4 regions of the Shewanella sp. ISS20 genome follow, and region 1 is predicted to be linked to each of the others. Evidence: predicted binding sites of a transcription regulator. Region 1 holds the regulator's gene; each other region holds the start of a gene.

Region 1 (3,334 bases):
TTAAAACCGAAGGATTCAAAGGTGATGACTAGCTCTTTTTCAACGCGGCCGAGCAAAATTTCCCGCACCTTATCGCTTAACTCATAAATGGTTAAGTTCGAGGTATCGATGAAATGGTCCATTATTTTGGACAGAGGAGCGAGCAATTCGCCTTCACGTTTAATCGCATCACCGAGTGAACTTTGGGATTTAGATAAAGGATGCAGGCGGCGGGTTTCACTGTAGCGCTTAAGAAGTACTTGATCGCTAGAGTTTAAAAACATGCTTTTAATAACAGTACTATTAGGCAGTTTACGCAGCTCTTGCTCAAGCAGTTTTTCTTGTTCAGGTAAATTACGTACATCGACACTGATGGCGATTTTATCGTTACTTACTTGCAATTCGCTCAGCAAACTACCGATTAGGGATAAAGGTAAATTATCGACACAATAATAACCAAGATCTTCTAATACTCGCAGGGCGACGGATTTCCCTGAGCCACTGCGGCCAGAGACTATAACCAGTTTCATGCTGTGATCACCTGATAGAGTTGAGTTTCATCTTCGGTCTTACGAATTTGCTTGAGAACTTGCTTATCACTCAGTTTTTCGGCTATTGCCGCTAAGGTCGTCAAGTGCTGCTGACATTCATCGCTCGGCACTAATAAAGCAAATATGATATCTACTGGTTGCTTGTCGATGGCATCAAACGATATAGGAGTTAAGCATTTAATAAGCACTCCTATGGGCTCGCTGATTGCATCAAGGCGACCATGAGGGATAGCAATGCCATTGCCTATGCCTGTGCTACCTTTCTTCTCGCGAGCTAATAGGCTCTCAAAAATTTCTTGGGAAGATAGGTTGGGGTATTGAGCTGCCACTAGATCACTGACAAGCTCAAGCCCCTTTTTCTTACTGCCCGGAGTGGCACAGGTAGTGCACTCTGGTCGCAGGATGGTACTGAGTTCCATCGTTAATGTTTTATTAATTTCTCTTTGTGTTTAATGACTTGACGGTCCAACTTATCTATCAGGGCGTCAATCGCGGCGTACATATCTTGATGTTCGGAGGTAGCGAATATTTCACCACCACTCACTAGTAGCTTGGCTTCAGCAATCTGCTGATTTTTTTCAACATTTAAAACAACATGCACATTATTGATCTGTTCAAAATGACGTTCAAGCTTTGTGAACTTGTTTTCAACATACTCGCGTAACGAATCGGTTACTTCTACGTGGTGCCCTGTCAGATTAATTTGCATAGATGCCTGCCTCCAGTGAGATGGTGGGTTATAAACTTTTACGCTGATTGGACGGTGGGATCAACATAGCTTCTCGATATTTGGCTATGGTGCGCCGTGCAACGTTAATTCCCTGTTCTGCCAAAAGCTGAGCCATTTTACTGTCACTCAGTGGTTTCTTTTGGTTTTCTGCAGCGACTAGCTTCTTGATAAAGGCTCTAATTGCTGTAGAGGAGCATTCTCCGCCGTCATCCGTGCCTACATGGCTAGAGAAAAAGTACTTTAATTCAAAAATTCCCTTAGGGGTATGCATATATTTTTGAGTCGTTACCCGTGAAATCGTCGATTCATGCATTTCAACGGCTTCAGCTATATCATTAAGAACCATAGGTTTCATCGCTTCTTCACCAAACTCAAAGAAACCTTGCTGGAACTCAACTATGCAAGTCGCCACCTTTAGAAGCGTATCATTGCGACTCTCTAAACTTTTAATAAACCATTTGGCTTCTTGCAAGTGGCCGCGAATAAACTGACTATCGGCTTGATTGCGACTGCTGCGAGCCATGGCGGCATAATGCTGGTTCACATTCAGTTTAGGCATATTATCGGGATTGAGCTCTACAACCCAACGACCATTTTTTTTGCTGACCGATACATCAGGGATCACGTACTCATCGCTATTTGGCGTAATTAACGAGCCGGGGCGCGGATTTAAGGTCTGGATCAGTTGCAGCGCATATTTGACATCATCTTCTTTGAGCCGAGTTTTTCGCATTAATAAACGAAAATCTTTGGCGGCTAAGACATCCAAATGTTCATCAATCAGCAGTCTAGCTTCCGCTAAATATGGTGTGTTTTCATTAAAATGCGACAGCTGAATAAGTAAACATTCGCGCAAATCTCGGGCGCCGACACCTATGGGATCAAAATGCTGAATCCGTTTAAGAACCGCTTCCACTTCATCAAGCTCTATATCGTCATCATCACTAATGGCATCCAGAATTTCAGCAGTCGATAAGGTGAGATAACCGCGTTCATCAATCGCTTCAATAATAGTGGTTGCAATGGCGCGATCGGTATCGCTAAACGGAGTCAGATTCTTTTGCCATTCTAAATGCTCATACAAGCCTTCGCAGGTTTCACCTTGAAACGGCATGTCATCATCGCGCAGATTACCAGAGCCTGTGTTACTAGTTGCGGTAAACACTTCATCCCAACTGCTATCAAAAGGCAGCTCTTCTGGCATAGTTTCTTGGGTGAGGGCATCACTAGTATCGACACTTGAGCTATCGCGCTCCATATCGACTTCATAGGAGTCAGCTTCAACGGCATCAGCTTCATAACTCATGTCGCTGCTGTCTGCTGTATTGTTGTCATTGGTTTCTAGTTCTTTGTCCTGACTCTTAACGTGAGTGACATCAAACTCGTTGCCTTCCGTCGCGGCTTGGATGGGATCATATTGCTCTTCATCCAATTCTAATAGCGGATTAGACTCCAGCGCTTGCTGAATTTCCTGCTGGAGTTCCATGGATGATAATTGCAGCAGACGAATGGCCTGCTGCAATTGCGGAGTCATGGTAAGTTGCTGACCCAGTCTAAGCTGGAGTGACGCTTTCATAATTACCGCTATCCCTACTTATGAGAGTTGTGATGGAAAACACTGAATAATAAGCGTATATCACAAAGTAAAAGACGACCTTACTGATCGCCTTGTTAAAGTTAACTATAGCCTGAATTGTTCACCTAAGTACACTGCGCGCACTTGCTGGTTATCTAATATTTCAGCGGGGGTACCTTCTGCAATCAATTCACCATGACTAACAATATAGGCATGCTCACAGACGTCTAAGGTTTCACGGACGTTATGGTCAGTGATTAACACCCCAAGCCCGCGGCTTTTGAGTTGTTCAATGATCTTTTTAATGTCGATCACTGAAATGGGATCAACCCCTGCAAATGGCTCATCGAGCAGAATAAACTTAGGATTGGCGGCTAATGCTCTAGCAATTTCAACCCGACGCCGTTCACCACCCGATAACGACATACCTTGCGAATCGCGAATATGGGTAATATGAAACTCTTCCAGTAAATGCTCTAGCTGCGCTTCACGCTCATC
Region 2 (3,334 bases), 1.8 Mb from region 1:
GTGGCCGAGAAGTGAAAGAATTTATTGAAGAAATTCTTGGTGATGAAGGGCGCGCGCGCTCAGTCGTCATCGCCGCGCCTGCTGATACTTCGCCATTAATGCGTCTGCGCGCCTGCGAAACCGCTACCCGTTTGGCTGAATATTATCGAGAGCTAGGTTATAGCGTGTTGTTATTGATGGATAGCTTAACTCGGTACGCGCAGGCGCAGCGGGAAATTGCCTTGGCCGTGGGCGAGCCGCCCGCCACTAAAGGTTATCCGCCTTCCGTATTTGCAAAGTTGCCGCGTCTAGTTGAGCGCGCGGGTAATGGTAATGCCAGCGCTGGTGAAGGCGGGATCACCGCATTTTATACCGTATTAACCGAAGGCGATGATTTGCAAGACCCAATAGCCGATGCGGCTCGCGCCATTTTGGATGGTCACATAGTGCTGTCGCGCACCTTAGCCGATAGCGGTCATTATCCGGCCATAGATGTTGAAGCATCTATTAGTCGCGTGGCACCTATGGTGGTGAGTGAGCAACATCTTGAAGCTATGCGTAAAGTCAAACAAACCTACTCCTTGTACCAGCAAAACCGCGACCTAATATCCATTGGCGCTTATGCCCAAGGCAGCGATCCTAGGCTTGATAATGCCATACGGTTATTGCCGGCCATGAATGCTTTTATGCGCCAAAGCATGCGTCAAAGCGTCAATTTTGCTGATAGTCAATTAATGCTGACCCAATTAGCAGCTCAATGTAAGTAGTGGTCACTCAATAAAGGGAGAGTGTGATGAGTAAAGATCCACTGCTAACAGTGCTAAAACTGGTGACTGAAGCTGAGCAGCAGGCGGCCTTACAATTAAAAAGTGCCCAGCTTGAATGCCAAAAACGCCAACAGCAGTTGGCCTCTCTCAATCAATATCGCCTAGATTACATGCAGCAGTTAAAAAATAAACTCGGGCAAGATATTAGCGCCAATTATTATCATCAATTTCAGCGCTTCATTCGCCAAATCGATGACGCCATCGCTAATCAGCTTAAAACCATTACAGATGCCAATAATATTCGTGAGCATAGGCAGGCACATTGGTTGCAGCGCCAGCAAAAACGTAAATCGGTCGAGCAACTGCTGGATAAAAAAGCCCAGCAAGCTAATGCTAAGGCGCAGCGATTAGAGCAAAAGCAGCAAGATGAGTTTGTGGTTAATCAATACGCTAGACGCACTATTCGCTAATTACCCGACAGGCGAAAGCGTTAGAGTTTGACACGTTAACGCTTGCCGAACCTCATATTGGCTTATCTTGCCGTCGCTATTGTGAACTTGTCTCTTGCAATTCCTAAGTCTCTTAGTTTGTGGCATTGAAATTGCTTATAACTAGGTCAATAGGGAGTGGTTGCCGTTATTGTCACTGTGACTGTCATTGTGATTAAGGTTAACGCTCCCATGGAACTGGCCTGAGTAAATGCGGGTTAAGATTCAATCAAGGCTTGGCGGAGAATAGCATGCAGCAAAATCAATCTGTGTTTTTAGCGCCTGTAGTCACTACGGCAGTCAATGGCAGCTCAACTAACGCCAGTTTAGTCAATAGCGGCTCAGCTAATACGCGCAGTCAAGTGGCATCTAGCCGTGATAGTGATTTCTCCGCCGCGTTAACGGCCGCCGCCAATGCTAGGCAGCAAAGAGCTGAGCAGTTACAGCAAGAAAATACCCAAATGGCGGCTAATAATAAGCTTGCCGCTGCTCAAAGGGCGGCCAATGACAGCCGCAGAGATACCGCTAATCGCGACGCGGCAAGTAGAGATGCAACGCGCGCCCAGCAAACAAGTACTGACACGCCAAGAAATCCAGAGATTAAGCCTGTTAAAAATAGCGATACTAACACCGCATTAACCGATAAAACTAAACCGTTAAATCATGACGTTAATCAAGCTAACAAGCCGGCTGTCAGTCAAGATAAACACTTGCCGCTTGGCAAAAATTTTGGCCGTGACGATTTTATGACGCTGATGTTTAGCCAGTTAGGTATTGATGACTCAGCCCTTGATTCCCTCAATGTCAATCAATTAGCTGGGGCCGATGCTCGTTTAGATGGTGAGCTCAGTTTAGCGGTTGAAGAGCTTGATGCCTTACTGCAAGGCAGCTCTATACCTGAGGCAGAGCTTTCACTAGAGCAGCTATTAGCGCTGTCGTTGGAACATGAACAGCCCACAGACATAGATGCCAAAGTACTCAATGAACTTGCGGCCTTATTAGCTCAGTGGCAGCAAGGCAATGATAAAGAGGCATTACCGCCTGATTTACAGAATTTGCTAACCAATACTTGGGAGCAATTGCAGCAAGGGCAAGCACTTGAGTTATCAAGCAATGAGTTAGCGCAGTTCAAAGAGTGGTTAAGCACGCAAGGGCTGGAGGCTAAGGCATTGGATAAGCTTGATGCTCCTAGTTTGGCTGCCATGCTGCAACAAACCTTAGCCGCCTCTGGTGAGCCTTTGCCAAATACTGAACCTAAATGGCAAGCCGCGAAAGATGCGCTGGCTGCTACGGTTGTCAGTGGTAAGGACGTTAATAGCTTGGTACTGAGTGATGGCGCGAATCATCCTAAAACGGCGCTAACTAATAACGCCAATAGTCAGAAGGGCTATCAAGCTGAGCTATCAGCCAGCGCTACAGCGCAGTTACATGCCAATAGCCATTCAGCACTTAATCAAAGCCCACAAAGTCGCAGTAACATTTTAGGCGAGGGACTAGTGAATAGTGCGCCAAATGCTGGCGTTAATCTTGAGGCTCAATCGCCGCTAAATAGCCAAGGGAGCATGGCTTCACAACTTAGCAAATCACTATTAACGCCGCAAGATGCACCGCTAACCGATAAGCAAATGGCAAGTTTGTTAGCCGATGCAAAATTTCAAGTGGTTGAAAATGATCCTAAAACCATAAATGTATTACCAAGTACAGCTAGCGTAAGCCTGGATGCCACTAAAACCCAAAACGTAAGCCAAGTGCAATTATCGTTACGCCAGCATTTAGATCAGCAGCTGCAACAGCATGAAATGATTGAGCGCTTTGCGCCTGTGATGCGATCACAATTGCTGGCCATGGTGTCTCAAGGGATTGGGCAAGCGGAAATTCGTCTCGATCCGCCTGAACTTGGCAGCCTGTTAGTGCGCATTCAAGTGCAGGGCGAACAAACCCAAGTGCAGTTTGTGGCAGCCTCAGCGCAAACCCGCGACATGCTTGAACAAGCCATGCCGAAATTACGCGACTTACTCAATGATCAGGGCATGCAATTAGCGGACTCACAGGTGTCTGAACAAGGCAAAGAGCAACAGCAGCAAGGTAAGCAAGAAGGCG
Region 3 (3,334 bases), 1.8 Mb from region 1:
TCAGTCCATTAGTGCGTGGTGTGGCTCATATCCGTGGTCAAACTATTTCTGTGATTGATTTAAGTGCGGCAACTGGAGGGAAACGCATTGAAAATGTTGATAATTGTTTCATCATCATTGCGGAATACAACCGCAGTATTCAAGGCTTCTTAGTCAATTCTGTTGAACGTATTATTAACATGAATTGGGGCGCCATTTTGCCGCCACCTGATGGCACGGGGCGTTTTTCGTATTTAACCGCTGTGACTGAAATTGAAGGCGAACTAGTTGAAATTCTCGATGTAGAAAAAATTCTCGACCAAATATCCCCAGTCAAAACCGAAATTAGTCAAGAAACTGCCGACTTACTTAATATTGATCGCGATAAAAATTATCACATCATGGTTATCGATGATTCGGCTGTGGCCCGTAAGCAAATCATTCGCTCGCTTAATTCGTTGCAACTTGAAATTGATACCGCCAAAGATGGCCGCGAAGCACTCGATATGCTGAGAGCTCGGGCCGAAACTTGCGATGATGTTTCTAAGCAAATTCCGTTAATTATTTCAGATATTGAAATGCCAGAAATGGATGGCTATACCCTGACCGCTGAAATTCGTGATAACCCTAAGCTTAAGCATATCAAGGTAGTGCTGCACACCTCGTTAAGCGGTGTGTTTAACCAAGCTATGGTTGAGAAAGTCGGGGCAGATGACTTTATTGCTAAATTCAACCCAGATGAATTAGCGCAAGCGGTGAATAAACACCTCTGCTTATGACGTGCCGGCCTAGCTGCACTATTTGATAGGTATTGTGAGAATGAATAGGGGTTTATTTTGTCAAACAAAACTCTAACTGATAACGAATATCGTCAGTTTGCACAATTTTTAGAACAACAAAGTGGCATAGTGTTAGGGGACAACAAGCAATATTTAGTCTGTAGTCGTTTAAGCCCATTAATGGCAAAGTTTAATTGTGACTCCTTGTCACTGTTAGTGAAAATGGCTATGGGCTCGCTCGACCGTCAGCTGCGCGTCGATGTCATTGATGCCATGACGACCAATGAAACCTTATGGTTTCGCGATAAATTCCCATTTGAGTTAATGGCCGAGGTGATTTTGCCTGAGTATGCGGCGCTCGGTAAGCCGCTAAAAATTTGGTCGGCGGCTTGTTCCTCTGGGCAAGAGCCTTACTCGCTCGCTATGACCTTGATGGAATTTCAACAGCGCCGACCTGGGACGTTAAACGGCACTAGTATAGTTGGCACAGATATTTCGCCGTCCATGCTTGAGCGCTGCGGCGTGGCAGAATACGACCATTTAGCGCTGGCTCGAGGATTGACTGAAGAACATAAACGCCAATTTTTCGAACCTTTGCCACATCAAAACCGCATGAAAGTGAAAGATAATGTCCGCAAACTAGTGACCTTTAAACCGCTTAACCTGTTAGACAGTTATTCTTCTATGGGCAAGTTTGACGTTATTTTTTGCCGCAATGTGTTAATTTATTTTGGCTCGGAGGCAAAGATTAAAATCTTGCGGCAATTTGCTGCCGCGTTAAACCCTAAAGGGATATTGTTTTTAGGGGCTTCAGAGTCGTTGGCCGGTCTTAGTGATGATTTTGACATGGTGCGCTGCAATCCTGGGATCTTCTACCGCAAACGCTAAGCCCATACTTGACAAAAAACCACAGCTAATCCTGTGGTTTTTTGCTTTTAGCTCAGCTAACCCATTGATTTAGTAAATTTGCTGCCGTCATTTCTTTTCTGGCACATCAATTGCTTTATGTTTGCTAACAAAGTCGGGAGGCAAGATTATGGCGATCAGTTTCGATAAAGCATTAGGAGTGCATCAGTACACTATCGGTGTGCGCGCGCAGCGAGCTGAAGTGATAGCTAGCAACATAGCAAACTCAGATACTCCAGGCTATAAGGCCAGAGATGTTGATTTTTCCATGGCGATGCAAGCGGCCATGGGTACACAATCGACTGCCACTATGCGCCTGCCCATGAGCCAAAGCCATGACAACCACTTTGATTTGCAATCTAAATTGGCTCCTGAACTTAAGTATCGCAATCCTAATCAAGCCGACACCGGGGATGGCAATACCGTGGAGATTCAGCATGAACAAACAGCGTTTATGCAAAACTCGCTGGAATATCAAATGTCATTAGGATTTCTCGACAGTAAGTTTAGTGGCCTAACAAAAGCATTAAAAGGTAATTAATCATGAGCTTATTTAATATTTTTGACGTTTCAGGTAGCGGCATGACGGCGCAATCGATTCGGATGAATACCACGGCGAGTAATATTGCCAACGCCGATGCCGTGTCCAGTAGCCAAGATAAAACCTATCGCGCCCGTTATCCGATATTTGAAGCCGCTATGGCCAAAGCGAGTCATCAGCAGCAACATGGCCAAGGTGTAGTGGTTAAGGGCATAGTGGAAAGTGATGAGTTACTGCAAAAGGAATATTCCCCCGCACATCCTATGGCTGACGCCGATGGCTTTATTTATAAGCCCAATGTCAATGTTATGGAGCAAATGGCGGACATGATTTCCTCTTCGCGCTCGTATCAAATGAATGTGCAAGTGGCAGATGCTGCCAAATCTATGTTGCAGCAGACACTGCGTATCGGTAAATAATAGGAGGTAAGTCGTGAACCTGGTTAATCCATTGGGTACCGGCCCCTTACCGGCAAATAGCCAATCTAACCTAGGTTCGGCTATTAGCAAAAATACGACAGTGACGACCAATCCGTTTTTAGACGGCATTCGTTTACCAGAAGATGCTAAGACCCCTGAACCTAAAGGCCAAGAACTGACACAAGCGGATTTCTTTGCCTTGCTGAGTCAACAGTTATCCATGCAAGACCCATTTAAGCCTGTGGGTAATGATCAGATGATTGCGCAGATGGCCTCGTTTTCAACCGTGGATGGCATTGCCAAGCTCAATGCTGAAATTGTAACGCTTAATAGTGTGATGACGTCCAGCCAAGCGTTGCAAGCGTCTGGTTTAGTTGGGCAAAAGGTGTTGATCCCATCAGCCACCACCCATGTGAGCGCCGAAGATCCTAATGTTAATGCGGTAGTCACTACCCCCCAACCTATTAAAGACATCATGGTGCGGGTTGAAGATCAAAAAGGTCAGCTAATCACTACCTTTGCGGTGGATGGCAGCGCGGGTGGTAATGTCGACTTCGGTTGGGATGGCAAAAATAGCAAAGGCGAGTTAGTCGCTGCGGGCAATTATGTGTTTAAAGCGAGCGGTAAGCTTGATGGTAAGTCACAAGCATTACCAGTATCGAGTTATGCCCATGTGACCAGTGTGTCACTGGGCAATGCAACTACGGGGG
Region 4 (3,334 bases), 2.9 Mb from region 1:
TAATTCTAGTCGATTCTCACCCACCAACTGTGTCCGTTGATCGACGCTTTCCAATACTTTTGCCATAGATGACTTTCCTGCTGTCTCATGGTTCAAACGTGTTTGAACCGAATTGTCCTTATTGCTTGTTGCAAGTATAGCCATTAACCATAAAAATAATAAAAGTTGTCAAAAAAATTATCAGGCAAGCTCAAATAGTTAGTTAAAAAGCATTATGTATGTAGCGCTAAACTCAGCGTGTTTTACGCTTAAACCGACAATAACAATGGAATTAACTTGGCTAAACAATCTTCACCCACTAGCCAATTGAGCTTTTTAGCGCCATTTCAACCTCAATAGTTAACATCTTGAAAGATATTGTTGACATATCTCAATATCTTGCTATCATCAGCGGCAGTTCAACCTCTAGTTCCTCTATTCTTTCCTCTTAAGCTGTCCGCCTTAGAAAGAAATTAATTCAGCGTCATCTATTGGTCATAAAACAAACCTAAAATAGACATGCTTCTCAGTTAATCACTGAGGGACTTTTGATAACTAAAAAACTTACTTTAACTAGCAAACCCGTAAATTTCACAGTACGAGGAAGGCTTATTGTACAAATATCGACACCACTGGGTGTTCATGGAGCTTTAAACTATGTCATATAAAATTGATGGTCTTGAAATAAACGTATGTTTTCCTGTGGATTCTATTTCACTAAACAAATCTTCTATCGCTTTCAACGATAGACAGGGTAAAAATAAACAAACGTTTACCCAACGCACCGATGCGTTAAAATTTATGAAATGGTTGCTTAGCGGTAACTGTTAATTCAACGCCCTGCCCTTACGCAGGAGTCGTCAGTGTGATGCGAGGTTAGGCCTTGTTGCTGCCAACCAATGCATCACATTCCATTATTTCCTCTAGATATTCCTCATCCTTAAACTTCAAACTTGCGCCTATACCTAGGCAGCATAGATTCATTACCTATTAATCCTCCTTGATGTAAATACAATATTTGTCGTGACTGCGCTTGTATTAGTCTTTGTTTTAACGCTAAAAATCCAATTGGGTCATATAACAATTCAAACTCTATCCCAGAGCTTTGCTGTACCGCTTGCCATAGTTGATAGCCTTCAAGATACGGTTTACCAAAATGATATTTTTTCGCTAATGTGACTATTTCAGGCATACCGTAAGTAGCAGCGCCTAATTCATTAAACTGAGTTTGCAGATAATCACTACCGCCGACAGCAGCGCAGGTGATGACATTAATATCCACGGCACATTCTTTAAAACGGCGATGCAAAAAGAAAGCAGTTGTGCCTGTGCCAGATGGGAGAAATACATCTAAAGGTTCTGAATTGCCTTGATATTCAGCAATAATTTCATCGGCCAACTTAGCAACGCCCTCATAGGCTAATTGACAGCGCCCGCCTTCAGGTACAAATAAACATTGTGCAGCATCAGATTGCTGCAATCTCACCCTCTCAATGTATTGCTGACATGTCATTCCGGTCGCAGCAACAATTGAATTTATCGGTATTATGTTGGCGCCTAAAGCTAATGACCGCTGGTAATTGGCCGTCGGGTTTTCAAGCAAGAATCCAGCAATATGATCAACATAGAACTCAAGTTTCCAGCCCTTTAACTGCGCCAAGGCTGCCATAGAGAGCAGTGAATTAGCTTGCGGCGACCCATAACCAATCAAAGTATTGATAGCACCCGATTCTAAGGCTAATAAGCCATAGAACTTACGCGCTTTATTGCCGGAAAATAACGGGTGCAATAAGTCGTCGCGCTTAATCAAGAGTTGATAATGTAAAAACTGGAATGCTTGAATGGGCGTGTGCGCTAGTTTCATAAACACTTAGAAAGACAAAAAAGCTATTTTAACGATTTTCGTTGCTAAACTTAACCACATATTGGTTAAACTCACCAACCAATCTCAACAGACATTAATTTTATTTACTGTAGTCAATGAATTATGATGATGGCATCAAATTTGCTAAACCTTAGTTTTAGTTAGTGGAGCTTTTCATGTCACTCTTGCGTTTATTATTAAATATCCTCTGGATAGTGTGCGGCGGTTTTATCATGGGATTAGGATGGTGGTTAGCCGGAGTCTTGTGCTTTATTAGTATTATCGGCATACCGTTCGGCCGCGCCTGTTTTGTTATTGGTGAAATGGCATTCTGGCCTTTTGGTCAGCAAAGCGTTAATCGGCAGCTAGTTTCTGGCCAAGAAGATTTAGGTACTAGCTCTTTCGGTATGCTAGGTAATATTATTTGGTTTGTGATTTTTGGCTTCTGGCTGGGATTAGGTCATCTAGTGTTTGCCCTTGGCTATTTCATTACTATCATAGGTATTCCGTTTGGATTGCAACACCTTAAGCTCGCTATGTTAAGCCTAACCCCGATTGGTCAGACCATAGTCGCTAAACCATAATCAAACGCCAATCTGACTTATCTAATAGCACTTAACTAGTAAGATTTAGTTAGGTAACTATTCATCACAGCTTGAGGGTCTATTTTACTTAGGCCCTCATTCACTCGTAGACGCCACATCGCCCCTTGTTCATTCGCACTAAATGCAATCAACAAATCTTGGCTAATCAAAACTTTAGGCTGCATTTGCAATTGCTTAGCCACTGAGGTTAATGGCTCTTGGTTTAACCAGTATTTCATCACCCAAGGGTCAATTACCGCGCCATCAATGCGATTACTCGCAAGCAACTGCAAATTATGCGCATCTGATCCGGCAACAATAAGTGGTTGATCGGCAGCAAATAGCGCCGTCATTGGCTGGTTGGGGCTAGTTAAGGGTTCAATCACCCCTAAGGTATATAGAGTTAAGTCGCTTAACTGCAACCACACTAAGGGAGCCACTTGCTTAGTGGCTAAACCGATATAGCTCACGCCAATAGGATTTGAGAAAATAAATTCATTACTATCAAAGGCATAAGTCGGAAAATAACCTTGATATTGACCGGCATTAATACTGGCTAATTTTTTGGTTCGATCCCAAGGATAAAAATCTACTTCAAGATCATGCCCTACAGCTTGCAAGGCCGCTTTAACCACGGCCACGCTCGCGCCTTGTTGCTTTAACGTTTGCCCAGAATACGGTGGCCATAGCCCAGAGGTGAGTTTTAAAGTGTCGCTAAAGCATTGAAGTGGGCTCAAGCCTGCCACTAGCATTAAGGATAGAAAATGACATCTGGCGGCTATCGCAAATTTAGTAAAATTGGCTGACATAGTCGAGTCTGAATCCTTATCGCAGGCAACGGCTTGTAAGTATAGTGTATACCTATCAAGCTATTTCGAACAATTCCATGTCATTGATCACAAATATT

Evidence for each region. Region 1 encodes sigma-54, which starts transcription at its own class of promoters, with help from an activator protein. Its sites were predicted from a motif close to GTTGGCACGNNNNTNGNNT; they were not measured.
Region 2: AC1HDP_RS07325 (flagellar hook-length control protein FliK) is a predicted target of sigma-54. The motif match lies at 1,335-1,353, and genes of this name have one in related genera.
Region 3: flgB (flagellar basal body rod protein FlgB) is a predicted target of sigma-54. The motif match lies at 1,744-1,762, and genes of this name have one in related genera.
Region 4: AC1HDP_RS02545 (YccF domain-containing protein) is a predicted target of sigma-54. The motif match lies at 1,972-1,990, and genes of this name have one in related genera.

What each region holds. Positions count from the first base shown of each region.
Region 1 is NZ_JAWRZK010000001.1:3,440,260-3,443,593, forward strand. Features, by position in the region: gene rapZ (RNase adapter RapZ) at 1-509, opposite strand, end outside; gene ptsN (PTS IIA-like nitrogen regulatory protein PtsN) at 506-949, opposite strand; gene hpf (ribosome hibernation promoting factor) at 952-1,239, opposite strand; gene AC1HDP_RS15615 (RNA polymerase factor sigma-54) at 1,268-2,836, opposite strand; gene lptB (LPS export ABC transporter ATP-binding protein) at 2,942-3,334, opposite strand, start outside.
Region 2 is NZ_JAWRZK010000001.1:1,610,518-1,613,851, reverse strand. Features, by position in the region: gene fliI (flagellar protein export ATPase FliI) at 1-746, shown strand, start outside; gene fliJ (flagellar export protein FliJ) at 770-1,216, shown strand; gene AC1HDP_RS07325 (flagellar hook-length control protein FliK) at 1,486-3,334, shown strand, end outside.
Region 3 is NZ_JAWRZK010000001.1:1,637,335-1,640,668, reverse strand. Features, by position in the region: gene AC1HDP_RS07465 (chemotaxis protein CheV) at 1-758, shown strand, start outside; gene AC1HDP_RS07460 (CheR family methyltransferase) at 816-1,646, shown strand; gene flgB (flagellar basal body rod protein FlgB) at 1,795-2,205, shown strand; gene flgC (flagellar basal body rod protein FlgC) at 2,208-2,624, shown strand; gene AC1HDP_RS07445 (flagellar hook assembly protein FlgD) at 2,638-3,334, shown strand, end outside.
Region 4 is NZ_JAWRZK010000001.1:578,888-582,221, reverse strand. Features, by position in the region: gene AC1HDP_RS02555 (chemotaxis protein CheV) at 1-66, opposite strand, end outside; gene AC1HDP_RS02550 (pyridoxal-phosphate dependent enzyme) at 920-1,843, opposite strand; gene AC1HDP_RS02545 (YccF domain-containing protein) at 2,020-2,427, shown strand; gene AC1HDP_RS02540 (substrate-binding periplasmic protein) at 2,463-3,236, opposite strand.